4 regions of the Bacillus swezeyi genome follow, and region 4 is predicted to be linked to each of the others. Evidence: predicted binding sites of a transcription regulator. Region 4 holds the regulator's gene; each other region holds the start of a gene.
What was found. Region 4 encodes Rex, which represses fermentation and respiration genes when NADH is low (regulators of the CRP and FNR family bind a similar motif). Its sites were predicted from a motif close to TTGTGAAATATTTCACAA; they were not measured.
Positions count from the first base shown of each region.

Region 1: the regulator Rex is predicted to act here: its motif matches at 2,498-2,515, upstream of RBH91_RS11110 (hemerythrin domain-containing protein).
Region 2: the regulator Rex is predicted to act here: its motif matches at 1,705-1,722, upstream of RBH91_RS21390 (formate/nitrite transporter family protein).
Region 3: the regulator Rex is predicted to act here: its motif matches at 2,314-2,331, upstream of arcA (arginine deiminase).

Region 1 is NZ_CP133085.1:2,241,649-2,245,865, reverse strand. It holds gene narH (nitrate reductase subunit beta) at 1-680, shown strand, start outside; gene narJ (nitrate reductase molybdenum cofactor assembly chaperone) at 652-1,215, shown strand; gene narI (respiratory nitrate reductase subunit gamma) at 1,236-1,961, shown strand; gene RBH91_RS11110 (hemerythrin domain-containing protein) at 2,046-2,465, opposite strand; gene fabD (ACP S-malonyltransferase) at 3,221-4,217, shown strand, end outside.
Region 2 is NZ_CP133085.1:4,271,921-4,276,137, reverse strand. It holds gene RBH91_RS21400 (NAD-dependent malic enzyme) at 1-351, shown strand, start outside; gene RBH91_RS21395 (DUF1259 domain-containing protein) at 369-758, opposite strand; gene RBH91_RS21390 (formate/nitrite transporter family protein) at 850-1,638, opposite strand; gene RBH91_RS21385 (fructosamine kinase family protein) at 1,834-2,703, shown strand; gene RBH91_RS21380 (cytochrome ubiquinol oxidase subunit I) at 3,098-4,217, shown strand, end outside.
Region 3 is NZ_CP133085.1:4,303,032-4,307,248, reverse strand. It holds gene argF (ornithine carbamoyltransferase) at 1-961, opposite strand, end outside; gene arcA (arginine deiminase) at 991-2,226, opposite strand; gene argR (arginine repressor) at 2,511-2,951, opposite strand; guanidine-I (ykkC/yxkD leader) riboswitch at 3,126-3,232, shown strand; gene RBH91_RS21530 (YitT family protein) at 3,320-4,156, shown strand.
Region 4 is NZ_CP133085.1:749,642-753,858, forward strand. It holds gene RBH91_RS03460 (ABC-F family ATP-binding cassette domain-containing protein) at 1-872, opposite strand, end outside; gene moaC (cyclic pyranopterin monophosphate synthase MoaC) at 1,020-1,532, shown strand; gene RBH91_RS03470 (redox-sensing transcriptional repressor Rex) at 1,529-2,173, shown strand; gene RBH91_RS03475 (twin-arginine translocase TatA/TatE family subunit) at 2,213-2,386, shown strand; gene tatC (twin-arginine translocase subunit TatC) at 2,393-3,169, shown strand; gene RBH91_RS03485 (YdiK family protein) at 3,218-3,409, opposite strand; gene RBH91_RS03490 (CPBP family intramembrane glutamic endopeptidase) at 3,409-4,143, opposite strand.

The DNA.
Region 1 (4,217 bases), 1.5 Mb from region 4:
AATCACACTTGAATATTTTTTTAAATCCACATGATCCAGAAGTCGTAAGACAGGCAAAAAAAGATGGAATTCCGGAAGATTGGATAGAAGCAGCCCAAGCATCACCCGTATATAAGCTTGCCGTGGAACATAAGGTTGCACTTCCTTTACATCCGGAATACAGAACCTTGCCAATGGTATGGTACATTCCGCCATTAAGCCCTATCACCAACACGTTCAGCGGTCAAATTGATACATTAGACCCTGGTATCATCTTTCCGACAATCAAGCAATTTAGAATTCCAATCCAGTACCTTGCAAACCTGATGACAGCCGGTGATACAAAAGTAATTGAACGGGTGTTAAAGAAGATGGTTGCCATGAGAAGTTATATGAGAAGTGTAAACCTTAAGCAACCGTTTAATAACACCATACTCAAAGATGCCGGTTTAACTGAAGAAACAGCTGTAGAATTGTATGAATTATCCGCCATAGCTAAATATAATGATCGTTACGTCATTCCGAAAGCTCATCGGGAAGAGGCTGGGAATATGTATGCCGGCCAAGGCTCTGCGGGTTACGAGTTTATGGAAGGCTGCTCAGGCTGCAGTTTGGGCACTGAAAAATATGAAGACTTATACGCATTCAGTGAAGAATATTGGAGTGATCTAAATGGAAAAGCAATGGATGGAAGAAGATAGACTAGTGTTTAAACTTTGTTCCTTATTCTTGAGATATCCAGATAAAGAATGGACCGAATCAGAAGAAGTGAATCAAATGGTTAATGCCATTGAGAACAAAGGAATGAATCATTGTCTCCGGCAGTTTATGACCTATGTGAATGAAAACGCTTATAAAGTATTGTGTGAGAATTATGTTCAGTGGTTTGACTTCAGTGAACCAAAAACGCTTTATTTAACTCATGGAAGGTTTGGAGAGAACAGGGAGCGCGGATTAGCTTTTGTTAAATTAAAAATGGAGTTTGCAAAAGCCGGATTCTACATTAAAAATGATGAACTGCCGGACTACTTACCGCTTATCTTAGAGTTTGCATCTATGGCTGATAAAGACTTTGTTCAAAAAGTGTTTTTCATTCACAAAAAAGCAATTGATCAATTACTGACAGAGCTTGAAAAAGAGGATAATCCGTATGGCTTTTTATTAAAAGCTTGTTTAGCAGCCTTTGCAACATATTTGCCGCCTCATGAAAACGACCTGAATCATCATGCGGGTTAAATCAATTTGGAGGGATCGTTATGACAGAATTAGATTATTTCTTATGGGTGATCATCCCTTATTTATCGTTGACTATTTTTGTTGTCGGCCATATCCATCGTTATAATACAGATCAATTCGGATGGTCTGCCCAATCAAGCGAATTTATCCAAAAAGATCAATTATTGAAGTGGGGGAGTACACTGTTTCATTACGGCGTCATTTTTGTGTTTTTCGGACATGTGGCAGGGGTGCTGATACCTAAAGGATTTTATGATGTTATCGGAGTAACTGAACATATGTATCATTTTGGCGCAATATGGTTCGGAGGAGCTGCCGGAGTCATGATGGTTGTTGGAGGTGCATTGTTGACAGTGCGCCGCCTTAAAAGCAAAAGGGTAAGGAGAAACAGCTCAAAGAAAGATCTTTATGTATTGCTGTTAATCGGTGTTGTGACCGTCGTTGGATTTACCAATACTGTCGGCTTTACAGCCACAGGAGGAGAATTTGATTATCGGGCAACCATAGGTCCGTGGTTCAGAGGAATTTTAAGCTTTCAGCCCTCTCCATATTTAGTGATGAATGCACCGCCGGGGTTTCAACTTCATATTTTGTCAGCGTTTGTATTATTTGCTGTTTGGCCTTATACGAGGTTAGTTCATGTATGGAGTTTGCCTTTGGAATACCTGTCACGAAAGTATATCGTTTATAGAAAAATGAATCCGAAAAAAGGGCTGAAATACATGGAACGGAAAAATGAATCATGATCATCTCAAAAAGCCACTTCGGCGTGAATCCAGAGTGGCTGAATTGAATGTAGTCCCCATCTGATATAACGGTCCCCAAAATGGTTAATGATGATCTAGCAAGTAGGATTCTTCATCCCGATTATGTATTTGAACCAGAACATATATCGCTTTAAACCGATCGATCACATCATCATTTACTCCTTGTTCATCTAGCCGTTCTTTAATCTCTTTTACAAGAATTCGAAGCAAGTCATGGTCGCGTTTAAGCATACTCAGTGTATGTGAGATATCCGGATTTTCTTCGAGCTTTCTTTTGTATAAACCCTCTTCTTCTGAGTCCGCATGTGAAATTGTACGAGTTTCCCAATGATCCAGGAGAGCACGAGCTGCAATAATGGCGTGTTTTTTATGTTTTTCACCGTATACCCGTTCTAATACTTCCATTAAATCTCTTCCTTCAGTTACGGCACCATCATGGATGGATCTATGAGCATCTAATTTATTTAAAGATGGGCCTGACATAAAGTAATCCTCCTTTTCAAATTTCAAGATGTTTTTGCAGCATTTCATATTCAGTATGAACAGATATTATAATTTTCAAACAAGTTTTGCATGTTTATCTCACAGCAGGATATCAATTTAAAACGATTGATAGATACTGAAGGGAAGAACAGAAAAGCAAGAAAACAAATTAAGGACGTTGTACTTACTGTATGCCAGCAAAAATCTCTGGAGATGACCTTTTATGAACTACTAACTGATGAAGAAATCGAAAAGCCTGTTCTAGTTAGGTTTCGTTTAACAGACGCAAATAACTATTGAGAAGCCTACAGACCAAGGGTAAAAGGATTGTTTATATAGTGTTTTAGAATATGATTTTGGAATACTTGTTGAAACGAATCCTAAAATGAAAAAATCATGGAAAGAACTTTTCACTTAAACTGGAACAATTAAACACGACTGATATCAGTTGTTAAATCGATAGCCCAATAAACAGCGGTATGGAGGTCTAACCCTTTATTTTCCTCGGACATGAACACACAAGAGGTTAACCTGATTTAGCTGGTCAACCTCATCATACGATTTTATTTTACAAACTCTTAACAAAATCCATCAGGCATACCGTTTTTTCAGTTTTGGTGCCGTGTTGATTTATGAATAAAGTATGACCCTTCCATAAATATCCTATACAGATTGTTATGATTATGCTATAGTGCTAGATAAAGTCACATTATGTATTATTATGGATAATTTGTCGATTAGATTGGAGGGAGCTAATGAACAGTCTTGCCTTTTTATTTCCTGGACAAGGTTCCCAATTTATAGGGATGGGTAAAAGTTTTTGGAATGATTTTGCGCTTGCGAAAAGATTATTTGAAGAGGCAAGCGATGCCATCTCCATGGATGTCAAAAAACTGTGCTTTGACGCAGATATGAACGAGTTGACAAGGACAATGAATGCACAGCCTGCCATTTTAACGGTTAGTGTCATTGCCTATCAAGTGTATATGCAGGAAATAGGGGTTAAACCGCACTTTCTGGCAGGTCATAGCTTGGGAGAATATTCAGCGCTTGTCTGTGCAGGCGCCCTTTCTTTTCAGGATGCCATTAAGCTTGTCAGGCAACGAGGGGTTCTCATGCAAGATGCGGATCCCCAGCAGCTGGGAACGATGGCCGCCATCACTCAGATCCATATCCAACCATTGCAAGAGCTGTGTGCGGGAATTTCGACGGCAGACCGCCCGGTAGGCGTGGCTTGCATGAATTCGGATCAACAGCATGTCATCTCCGGACATCGGCAAGCTGTGGAATTTGTCATTAAGAAAGCGGAGGAAATGGGGGCTAAGCACACTTATTTGAACGTCAGCGCTCCTTTTCATAGTTCGATGATGCGATCAGCGGCCGAACAATTCCAGGCTGCATTAAATCAGTATACCTTCCAGGATGCTGCATGGCCGATCATTTCGAATCTCACAGCGGTTCCGTACCATAATGGACATTTGGTCAGGGAACATTTGCGTCAGCACATGACGATGCCGGTAAGATGGGCAGAATCGATGCATTACTTGCTTTTGCACGGAGTCACGGAAGTCATCGAAATGGGTCCCAAGAACGTCTTGGTCAGTCTATTGAAAAAAACAACGAGTCATATTGCAGCTTACTCTTTAGGTCAAACAACTGACCTTCATTTACTGTCCAATTCGGTGGAAAGAAATAAAAATGTTGTCCATTTACGCAAGAAACAACTGCATAAAATGATGATTCAATCCATCA
Region 2 (4,217 bases), 1.0 Mb from region 4:
CCGGGACTGATCAATAAAAAATGGGTTCGTGAAGGCCAGGTGATTTTGGCTCTTTCCAATCCAAAACCGGAGATTGAGCCTGAAGATGCGCTTAAGGCAGGTGCCGCATACGCCGCTGACGGACGGTCCGTCAACAATGTACTTGGATTCCCGGGCATATTCAGAGGTGTGCTAAATGCTGGAGCGGACTCAATCAGCCATCCGATGCTGGTTGCCGCTGCCGAAGCGATAGCCTCTTGTACAAATCAAGGAGACTTGGTGCCTGATCCGCTGAATCCTGACGTTCATGAGATCGTCGCTGAGGCAGTGGAAAGAGTTGCGCTGTCTGAGATGGGAAAAATGAATGAATAAAGAAAACAGCTGCTGCTTTATCGCAACACAGATAAGGCGGCAGCTGTTTTTCTTGCAAAAGTCAGCGGAGACTCCACAGATTGAAAATGAATGTATAAAAGATTCGGTTCAGTGAAAATCCAATGGTTATGCAAAGCGCTGATGATAAGGCCTTGATCAACCAGCCTTTTTGTGAAAAGCGGGATTTCTTCCTGCAATATGGCGATTTCCGCCATGTTCAAGGCGATGCCGTTTTGATCAAGCGCTTCAAACATGATTTCTTCCATCCCGACACCACGGCTCTGCCTTCCCTGAATCCTGACATTTAAATGCCGTTTAATGCTGACGGAACAAACGCCGTTTTCAACGTGGGGCTCCCCATTTAAAATTTGTCCAAACTGCCGGCAAATCGTTTGAAAATGATGCATACCGCAAAACCTCCATTTTGACTGTCACATGATTTTATGAATGGCATCATTTTTTCATGATGATTTAAAAATGGAAGGTTCATCAATGCGGTTATTTTATGATTTCTTCGCCGCCCGGTTTGTTCGCGTAGTTATACATAAAGCCCATCATAAATGCGCCGCCGACCAGATTTCCCAATGTTACCGGAATGATATTGTGGATTGCGCCGGCCAAAGAAATGGTATCAGGATGGTCGGTCACTAAGGCGACAGCAAAGGTGGCCATGTTCGCAATGCTGTGTTCATATCCGGAAATAAAGAAAGTAAAAACAAACAGCATCATAGAGAACATTTTCGCGCCGTCTCCCTTTTGCGCCATCGGAACAAAAAACGCCAGACAGACAAGCCAGTTACAAAGAATCGCTTTAAAAAACAATTCAATTGTAGGCGTATGAATTTTATGCTCCGCAACACTCAGTAAAAAGCCGGTGGAAGATGAATCCTTGAATAAGCCGGTTGCAAAGATGAGGCCTGCAAAAAAGACAGCGCCCATTAAGTTTCCCGCATAGCTGAATCCCCACATCTTGATGACATCGGCCCAGCGCATTTTTTTGCGAAGTGCTGCAAATGTATAATAAAACGTGTTTCCCGTGAATAAATCTCCCCCGCCATAGACAATCAATATAATGGCGCCCCCAAATGTGATCGCTGCAATCGGATATGTGAAAGGAGATTGCTCAAGATAAAAGAGGTTCCCCGTTTTAAATGCGACGATCACGCCGAATCCGATGAACATACTTGCCAGTATAGAGCGCAAAAGGTAACGGAGTCGGCTTTGTACGAAAATTCCGTATTTTTTTAAAGCAAGCTCTTCAACTAGAATAAGCGATTTAGTTTCCATGTTTACCACCACCATCAAGTGTTTACTTAAGAAGTCTTTTTAATACGACTTAAGTATATCAGGATATTGTGAAGTATTTCACATATTTAATGACTTTTATGTGAACGGCCATCATGTAAGCTTTGTGGAAGCCTAACCCATCGAGCGCTTTTCATTTCTTCAGCATTTTTGTATAAAGTGAATGGGGGTGACAGAATGGACATCAAAACAGTTATTGAAAAAGCGGTGCAATCAGCCGGACGCAGTCTCTCGATCAGGCATGTAAGAGAAGTAGGCGGAGGCGACATCAATCACACTTTTCTTGTGGAAACAGATGAAACGTATTTGTTCGTCAAAGTAAACAAGGGTGTGCCTTCCGACTTTTTTGAAAAAGAAGCCATGGGACTTCAAGAATTGAGGAAAACAGGGGCTGTGAAAGTGCCGGAAGTGATTGCCTATAATGAAAAGAGCGCTCCGGAGCGCTTCCTCGTTCTTTCATATATCAAAAGTATTCGGTCTTCAGGATCGGAAGAAGAATTAGGAAGACGTCTCGCTGCCATGCATCGAACGGAAAAGCCTTATTACGGATTGGCATATGACAATTACATCGGCACATGTAAGCAGGAAAACGGCGTGTATGACAGCTGGCAGGCTTACTATCGGGATCAAAGGCTGCTTCCGCAGATCATGGCCGCCCGGGAAAAAGGATTATTAAACGACCAGCAGGCAAAGCGCCACATCCGGCTCGCTGAAGCCTCCGGCTGCTGGCTTCCGGACGACCCTCGTGCATCTGTTCTGCACGGTGATCTATGGGGAGGCAATTGGATGACGGGGGAGGATGGCTCTCCATACCTCATTGATCCGGCTGTTTTATATGGGGATTATCGCATGGATCTGGCGATGACCGCTTTATTCGGCGGTTTTTCTGATCGGTTTTACCGCGCTTATGAAGAGGCGTCGGGTCAGCCCCTTACCCGGGAAGTATGGCCGCTCTATCAGCTTTTTTATATCTATTTGCACTTGAATTCGTTTGGAAAAAGCTATTTGGTTCATGCTGAGAGAATTGTACAGCGGTATATCGGTTAAAAACAGAATGTCGTCTAAGTGCAGGTAAAAGATACCGATTTTGTGACAGCTTCAGGACACCCTTCATAGGGTGTTTTTTAGTTGATAAACATGGGTTTGCAAGTCGGTATGGTAAATAAAACCTATTTGTTGTCAAAAAAAGTTTAAACTTTCTTCAATATTTGGCCACAAAATGATCCAAATTTTAGGTAATTAGATCTTTTTTTCTATAAACAAACGGTGTAAATTACTTATATAAGAAGTACAAAGATTGATTTATAAGTCTATTGGATTATTTTTTGAACAATCACACCTGAGGGAAGTTCCGAGTGTCGTCCCTCATGATTTTGTGAAGTATTGAACAAGTTTATTTATCATGATCTGTGATCAACAATGGAAATGGAGGAAGCAGGGGATGAACGAATTAATCTTAGCCAGATTTCAATTTGCTTCAACGACGATTTTTCACTTTATTTTTGTTCCGATGTCCATCGGGCTTGTCTTTATGGTTGCTTTGATGGAGACCCTTTATGTTGTGAAGAAAAAAGATATGTACAGGACGATGGCTAAATTTTGGGGGCACTTATTTTTAATTAACTTTGCAGTCGGTGTTGTCACCGGCATCTTGCAGGAATTTCAGTTCGGGATGAACTGGTCGGAATACTCCCGCTTTGTCGGCGATGTATTCGGGGCTCCGCTCGCTGTTGAGGCTCTCTTGGCTTTCTTTATGGAATCGACCTTTATCGGCCTGTGGATTTTCGGCTGGGACCGCCTTCCGAAAAAGATTCACTTGCTGTCCATCTGGCTTGTTTCACTGGGCACAATTCTGTCGGCGTTTTGGATTTTGGCAGCCAACTCATTTATGCAGGAACCTGTTGGTTTTGCCATCAAAAACGGCCGTGCGGAAATGACTGACTTCTTTGCAATCATTAAGAATCCGCAGCTATGGGTGGAATTTCCGCACGTGATTTTCGGCGCGCTGGCTACCGGTTCGTTTTTTATTGCCGGTGTGAGTGCATACAAAATGCTGAAAAAACAGGAAATGCTGTTTTTTAAAAAATCTTTTCAGATTGCGATGGTTGTGGCGCTGGTTTCCGGTATCGGAGTTGCATTCAGCGGACATGAACAGGCGCAGCATCTGATGAAAAGCCAGCCGATGAAAATGGCCGCAAGTGAAGCGCTTTGGGATGACAGCGGTGATCCGGCTGCGTGGACGATGCTTGCCAATATTGATACGGACAAGCAGGAGAACAAATCTGAACTCAGCATTCCTTATGCACTCAGCTATCTTGCGTATAAACAGTTCAGCGGAGATGTGCCTGGAATGAAAACTTTGCAGAAACAATATGAAGAAAAGTATGGCGAAGGAAACTACATTCCTCCGGTGAAAACGACGTTCTGGAGCTTCAGGATTATGGCTGGTGCAGGCATGTTAATGATCGCTGCCGCTTTGACAGGTCTTATCCTCAGCTTCCGCAAAAAGCTTGAGACAAGCAAGTGGTTTTTGCGGGGGATGGTTGCTCTGATCGCGTTTC
Region 3 (4,217 bases), 970 kb from region 4:
GCATCCGGTTTTCTGCTTCATCGAATACTTTAGAATGTTTGCTGCGGAACACTTCATCCGTCACTTCCATTTCTTTGAGGCCATGCTGTTCATACACGTTTTGTCCGTATTTTGTATGAAGATCATGAAAGGCGGGCAGACAGTGCAGAAAGATGACATTTTCATTGCCTGTTTTCTTCACAAGCTCCATGTTCACTTGATAGGGCTTCAGCAATTTGATTCTTTCAGCGAACTTATCTTCTTCCCCCATAGAGACCCAGACATCTGTATACAGCACATCGGCTCCGGACGCGGCTTTGTCTATATCGCTTGTTACAGTGATGCTTCCTCCGGATTCTTCAGCAAAAGTTTCCGCCATTTTGACGATGTCCTGATCAGGGAAAAGGTCTTCAGGCGAGCATATTCTCACATCCATTCCGACTTTGGCTCCGCCGATGAGCAGACTGTTGGCGACATTGTTCCGTCCATCGCCGATATAAGTGAGCTTCACGCCCTTCACGCGCCCGGTGTGTTCTTTTACGGTCATAAAGTCGGCCAGCATTTGTGTCGGATGCCATAAATCCGTTAAACCGTTCCATACCGGTACGCCTGAATGCTCGGCCAGAGATACGACTTTTTCATGTTCAAAACCGCGGAATTCGATGCCGTCAAACATCCTGCCAAGCACTTTAGCCGTATCCTCAATCGATTCTTTTTTACCGAGCTGAATATCGTCTTTGCCGAGGTATTCAGGATGTGCACCGAGGTCGATGCAAGCAGTCGTGAAAGCGCATCGTGTTCTTGTTGACGGTTTTTCAAATAATAAAGCGATGTTTTTGCCTTCCAAATGGCGATGTCTGACCCCTTGTGCCTTTTGATCTTTTAACTGTTGGGCAAGGTCGAGCAAATAAAGGATTTCTTCTTCAGAAAAGTCTTTTTCAGCTAAGTAGCTTCTTCCTTTTAAGTCAATTGTTTTTGCCATTTTTCTCTCTCCTTTTTCTTCTGGATTCGCTATTTTATATCGTCGCGGTACAGCGGCATGCTCATACAGCGCGGACCGCCTCGGCCTCTTGAAAGCTCTCCGCTCGGGATTTCAATGACTTTAATGCCCTGCTCTCTCAAGCAGGCATTGGAAATGTAGTTTCGATCATAAGTGACCACAACACCGGGGGCGATGGCGAGCGTGTTTGATCCGTCATTCCATTGCTCGCGGGCTGAAGCGATTTCATCTCCGCCTCCGCAGAAAATCAGGTTCACATCTGAGAGGCCGAGCGTTTTCTTCAGCACTTCCAGCAGATTGTGCTCTTCTGTAATTTGAACGTCTTCTTCCGTTTTTCCCCGCTCAAGAATGAAGATTCGCATATCGCCTTCCGGACCCTGGATGGCGGGATGGATCGTGAATTGGTCGCGGTCAACCATCGTAAAGACGGTATCTAAATGCATAAAGGCCCTGGTCTTCGGTATTTCGACAGCAAGCACCCGGCGAATCCGGTCCTGGCGTTTAAACAAATTGCGGACAAGGCGTTCGATCGCTTGTGCGGTGGAGCGTTCTGAAACACCGATCGCAACCGTTTCATCATTTAGCACAAGCTCATCTCCGCCCTCGATATTGAATTTGAAGTCGCGGTCAAGCCAGACCGGAATGTCATGTTCTTTAAACCGCGGGTGGTGTTCTATGATGTAGCGCATAAACAGGGACTCTCTCCGGCGTGCCGGCTCTTTCATTTTATTGATGGTCAGCCCGCTGCCGATCGCGGCTGCCGGGTCTCTTGTAAAATAAAGGTTCGGCATCGGGTCGAGATAAAATGGATAGTGGTCTTCCATCAGCTCGTGCAGGTGAGAGCGCAGCCCCAGCTCGATTTCGTTTTTTCGTACTCCGCTCATCACATGTTCGACCATTGACTCGGCTTCAAAGGAGAGCAAGTATTCCTTTAGTCTGTGATAAGCTCCGTTTAGATCTGCTTTGCTTTCAGATAAAAGCTCGCTGATAAACTGTTCGCGGACTGAAGTGTCACCTAAAGCTTCAGCAGCCAGCTTCTCTAAATAAAGCACTTCCACTCCTTGCTTTTTTAGGGTATCTGCAAATTGGTCATGTTCGTTTTGAACGGCCGGTAAAAAAGGAATATCGTCAAAGAGAAGCCTCTCCAGGTAATCGGGTGTGAGATTTTCCAATTCCCGCCCGGGCCTCTTCAGCATGACTGTTTTCAAATGGCCGATTTCTGAGTAAATGTGAATCGGTGCTGTCATGATCATCCCGCCTCCTAATCTGTTTTGATTACATTTACAGCTTAAAACAGCGAGGCGGGCTGCGATGTGAAAGCGATAACAACAAAAATGTGATCTATTTCACAAGTTTTTTGATGAAGCAAAAACAAAAGTGAATAAATATGACAAAATGACATGGAGTCCTTGTCAGGGCAAAGTAAACATCGTATAAAACGTGTATATTTTTTAGAGGATTTTTTAAAAAAAATTTTTGTAGGATCATATCTTCCAAAATAAAAAGAGCTGATCCAAATGGGGATCAGCTATCAGCATAAATGTTCACAAAATGATTGGGCAGTCTCTGATGATTGAGAAATCACAAGACAAGTATCATTCCCGCATATACAGCCCAGCATCTCCGGTCGTCCCAGTTTATCAAGAAGGACTCCGATGGCATGGGCATTTCCGGGCATCGTCTTAATAATGATTAAGTTTTCCGCCTGGTTCACCTGCAAGACAACTTCTGAAATTTTGTCTTTCAGAACTTTGGAAGGGTTGATTGATAAAGAAGTATTCGTGGCATAGACGAGTTTTCCGGCTTCATTAAGCTGTTTGACAAGATACATCTCTTTAATATCCCGGGAAATGGTAGATTGGGAAGCTGTTATGCCGCGGCTTTGCAGCAGAGCTGCCAATTGCTCCTGGGTTTCTACCGGATGTTCGAGAATGGTTTGTTTAATGAGCCATTGCCGTTTCTGTTTATTCATCAGGGCGCCTCCCTTCGGCAAGGACGTATATCTACTATTATAAGATGTTTTTTTGTTTTAACATGGAAGCTATTTTACAAAAAACCAAATATTTTAGGCTGGAAAAAAGGGCTTGATAGACACCAGAAATTCACTTATAATGCTTGAAGATGACAAATTGATAAAATGAGAGAAAAAGTGGTTTTCTAGGGTTCCGCAGGTGCTCTGCATTTGGTCTGGTCCGAGAGAAAACACATAACGAGAACATCGTTATGACACGGAGGGATAAAAGCCCTGGAGTTTTGGCTCTTGATCAAAAGAGCCTTCTCCGGGGCTTTTTTGCTTTTTAAATAGGAAATTACTTTTAGATATAGGAAGGAGCTGCAGTTATGAAAAAGAAAGCAATTGATATGGTTATGATTATGATAGGCGCATTTTTCTTTGCGCTGGCCGTGAATCTGTTTGCCATTCCGAACGATTTGGGAGAAGGCGGCGTCACGGGGATCACGCTGATTTTATATTACGTTTTTCAATGGTCTCCAGGCATCACCAACTTTGTGTTGAACGGGATTCTCCTCATGATCGGATATCGGTTTTTAGATAAAAAAACGACGGTTTACACAATCATTGCGGTTGTCGCCAATTCATTCTTTCTGCATGTCACGGAGGATTGGGTGATTCCGGCTGATGAAGTGATCATCAGCACGATTTTTGCCGGGATGTTTGCCGGAGTCGGTATCGGCATGATTATCCGTGTCGGCGGAACCACCGCAGGGTCTGCAATTCTGGCGAGAATCGCCAATAAATATTTTGACTGGAATATCAGCTACGCTTTATTGATGATTGATTTGGTTGTCGTATTCAGTTCCTACTTTATCATCGGAGCTGAAAAATTGATGTTTACGATCGTCATGCTCTACATCGCCACAAAGGTCATGGACTTCATTATTGAAGGCCTCAACACGAAAAAAGCGATCACGATTATTTCCGAGCATAAACATGAAATCGCAGCGCAAGTCAACACGCTGATGGACCGCGGCGTCACGATACTATCAGGGCGGGGCCATTATACAGGCAATTCCAAAGAGATCTTGTATATCGTGATCAATAAACAAGAGCTGTCCATGCTGAAAAAAATTATTAAAAGTACAGATAAAAAAGCATTTGTCATTATCCATGATGTCAGGGATGTATTTGGTGAAGGGTTTGTAGATATCTCGAAATAAGGAAAGGGCTGCCGGGGGATACCGGCAGCCTTTTTTTTTTGCATTCCGTGATGACATTTAC
Region 4 (4,217 bases):
CTCTGCGCGCGCTTTGTCGTTGAAGCCCTGGCTAAATTGCGGTCGACGAAGTCCTGCAGCTTGGCGATTTCGTCCTGCTGCTTTTCATAAAGCTTCGTTTCTTTTTCAAGTTGTTCCGCCTTCATTTTAAGATAAGAGCTGTAGTTTCCGCTGTATTTTTTGCTTTGGGATCGGGAAATCTCATAAACCTGGTTGACAACTTTATCGAGAAAGTACCTGTCATGGGAGACGATTAAAATCGCTCCGCTGTAGTTTTGCAAATATTGCTCCAGCCATGTCAGCGTGTCGATGTCCAGGTGGTTTGTCGGTTCATCGAGAATGAGCAGATCCGGCTTTGTCAGAAGCATTTTTCCGAGAGCAAGCCTTGTTTTTTGCCCTCCGCTCAAGTCCTGTACGCGGGCCGAGTCGTCAAATCCGGCAAATCCAAGCCCGTGCATCACTGATCTGACTTCAGCTTCATATTGATAGCCGCCTTTGTCTTTAAACTCCTGCTGCAGTCTGTCATATGTTTTCATTAAGGATTCCAGCTTGTCTGGATCAGCGTGCGCCATTTGTTCTTCTATTGAACGCATCTCTTTTTCCATCTTTTTCAGAAAATCAAATACCGACAGGAGCTCTTCTTTAATTGTCAGCTTGGAATCAAGCCCTGAATGCTGATCAAGATAGCCCATCGTCAAATCCTTCGGCTTGATGATTTCTCCTTCTTCATAAGACAGCCGTCCGGCAATAATTTTTAAAAAAGTAGATTTTCCGGCACCGTTGCGTCCGACGATTGCAATCCGATCCCGTGATCTGACTTCCAGCTTTATATTCGTTAAAATAGAATCGGCTCCAAATGATTTTGAGAGCTGATTGACTTGTAAGATCATCATGATATTTCACCTCTTGTTTGCTAGTTTAAGTGTAGCCTATCAGATAGCAGTCAGCAAACAATTAAGCGGGGTCTGGAAGATTTTAACCAAAAGAAAAAGACAGAACGAAGAAAATAGTGTATGATCGTTATAAGGAGAGTTATGATCATGAATGAATTTACACACTTTAATGAACAAGGCAGAGCCAAGATGGTTGATATAAGTGAAAAGGGAGCTTCAGTCCGCACTGCTGTGGCCATTTCAAGCGTGTCAATGAACAGAGACGTGCATGAAAAAATCAAGAATCAAGAAATGGGAAAAGGCGATGTTTTGGCAGTGGCGCAAGTGGCCGGCATCATGGCTGCAAAACAAACATCAGTTATCATCCCGATGTGCCATCCGATTGCCCTCAAGGGAGTCGATATTGCCTTTCAATGGGAGGAAAAAGAACAGAAAAGCATTTTGCACATTCAGTCTAAAGTCAAGACAAAAGGGAGCACAGGTGTGGAAATGGAAGCGTTAACTTCTGCTTCCGTATGTGCGCTTACCGTCTATGACATGTGTAAAGCGGCGGATAAGGGAATGGTGATAGGCCCGACCTGTCTTGCAGAAAAGACAGGCGGAAAAAACGGTGACTATAAAAGGGAAAAAGCTGATGTAGACATGGAGGATCGCTTATGAACATGGATCATTCAAAAATTCCGCAAGCGACAGCGAAGCGGCTGCCGTTATATTATCGTTTTTTAAAAAACCTTCATGCATCCGGGAAACAGCGTGTATCATCCGCAGAACTGAGCGATGCCGTAAAGGTCGATTCCGCGACAATCCGCAGGGATTTTTCGTACTTTGGCGCGCTCGGTAAAAAAGGGTACGGCTACAATGTCAATTATCTGCTGTCCTTTTTCAGAAAGACGCTTGATCAGGATGAAATGACAAACGTAACGCTCATTGGCGTGGGAAATTTAGGGACAGCCTTTCTCCATTACAATTTTATCAAAAACAATAATACTAAAATTGCAATGGCTTTTGATATCAATGAGCACAAAATCGGGACGGAAGTTGGCGGTGTTCCCGTCTATGACTTAAACAAGCTTGAAGAGCATATGACAGATGATATACCCGTCGCCATTTTGACGGTTCCGGCCCAAGCCGCGCAATCCATTACAGACAGGCTTGTTGCGCTGGGCATTAAAGGCATTCTTAATTTTACGCCGGCTCGTTTGAATGTGCCGGAACACATTCGGATTCATCATATAGATTTGGCGGTTGAACTTCAGTCACTCGTGTATTTTCTGAAACATTATTCAATGAATGAAAAGTAAAACGGGAAACTTAAAAATAAAGGAAAGGGGGCAGGCTTTATGCCGATCGGTCCTGGAAGCTTTATTTTAATCGTCGTGGTGGCGCTTTTGATTTTCGGCCCGAAAAAACTTCCCGAGCTTGGAAAAGCGGCGGGAAATACGTTGCGGGAATTTAAAAATGCAACAAAAGGGTTAGCAGATGACGATTCCGATAAAAAGAAAGAAGATCAGTAGGATAGGATGACATTTATGAAGGGAAAAGAAATGTCGCTGGTAGAACATATCACAGAACTTCGAAAACGGTTCGTGATCATTTTTTTCTTTTTTGCCGTTTTTGTTGCAGCAGGCTTTTTTTTGGCAAAGCCGTTGATCATTTATCTGCAGCAGACGGATGAGGCGAAACGGCTGACGCTTAATGCGTTCAAGCTGACAGACCCTTTATTTGTGTATGTGCAGTTCGCCTTCATTATCGGCGCTGTCTTGACTTCGCCGCTTATTTTATATCAGCTGTGGGCTTTTATCAGCCCGGGGCTGTATAAGAAAGAACGCAAAGTGACGCTCAGCTATATTCCGGTATCGATCATACTCTTTTTAGGCGGCATTGCCTTTTCTTACTTTATTTTATTTCCGTTTGTCGTTGATTTTATGACGAGAATCTCCGATGATTTGCATGTAAATCAAGTCATCGGAGTACATGAGTATTTTCAGTTTCTGCTGCAATTAACGCTTCCTTTCGGCTTATTGTTTCAGATGCCTGTGGTCATCATGTTTATTACAAGGCTCGGACTGGTGACGCCCATGTTTTTGGCAAAGATCAGAAAGTATGCTTACTTTGTTTTGTTTGTCATTGCGGCGCTCATCACACCGCCCGAGCTTTTGTCTCATTTAATGGTTTCAGTGCCTTTATTATTCCTATATGAGGTCAGTATCGTGATTTCCAGAATATCTTACAGGCAGGCGCAAAAAACAGTTATCCAAGAGGAAAATCAAGCGTTTTTAAAAGACCAAATCAAATAAAGAGCCATCCTCATATTCCGAGAATGGCTCTTTTCTATCAGTACAGGGTTATTGATCTTTTCGTTTCAGTTTGCTCGACAAGGCGAACATTTTAAAGGAAATGCTGATATTATAGGCAGCGAAAAGCATCAGAAGAATGGTGTAAAAAGACCACATGTTTCCCGGTGAGGTAGCTGCCAGATATGTAAACAGCACGCCTGTCAACAAATAAATCAATCCCCAAAACTTAGGGCTTCTCATCATAAAAATCCTCCAATAATCAACTGCAATTTCTCCAATCGCTCCAAATATTCTTCAATCGGCCCTCGGAAAGTCTGCAGCAAGACAACAAGCGTATTCATGGCGACATGGGCGAAAATGGGAACGATAATCCGGTTTGTCCTGACGTATAAAAAGGCGAATGTGAATCCCATTGCCGTGTAGATTAAAAGGTGTGAGAAATCCATATGGACAACCGAGAAGATCACGGAACTAAAGAGAGCGGCGATGAAAAAATTAGTTTTTTCGTAGATCGCGCCGAATATAATCTTTCTGAAAATGATTTCCTCAAGGATCGGACCGAACACAGAAGAGACAAACATCATCAGCGGCAATGTGCTGATGATTTCCATGATGCGCTGTGTATTTTCCGATTCCGGGTTGACCCCGAACAAGTTCATTTCGATCGAAGCGGCAATCGATTGGGCAAACAGGGCAAGAAAAACACCGCCGACAGCCCATCCGATAGATGCTCCAACAGATGCTTTCGAACCGTTGCGAAGCGTTGTTTTCGGCACCGTCCTCAGGATCAGCAGCACGATGACAAGGCAGAGGGGAAAGGCGATGACCGACCACACGCCTGTCAGTGTAAGCTTTGCTTCGGCGGGCGCCATGCCTCTTCCCACGCCCAAAAAGTACAGCAGGGGAAGGCCGACAGCAGCCGACAACTGCATGAGGACATATGTCAAAATAATAAACCAATATTGTTTTCTCAAGCCGTATGTACTCCTTTTCTAAAATGTAATACAGACTATGTTTATTGTAACACACCTCTTTTTAAATTATAGGG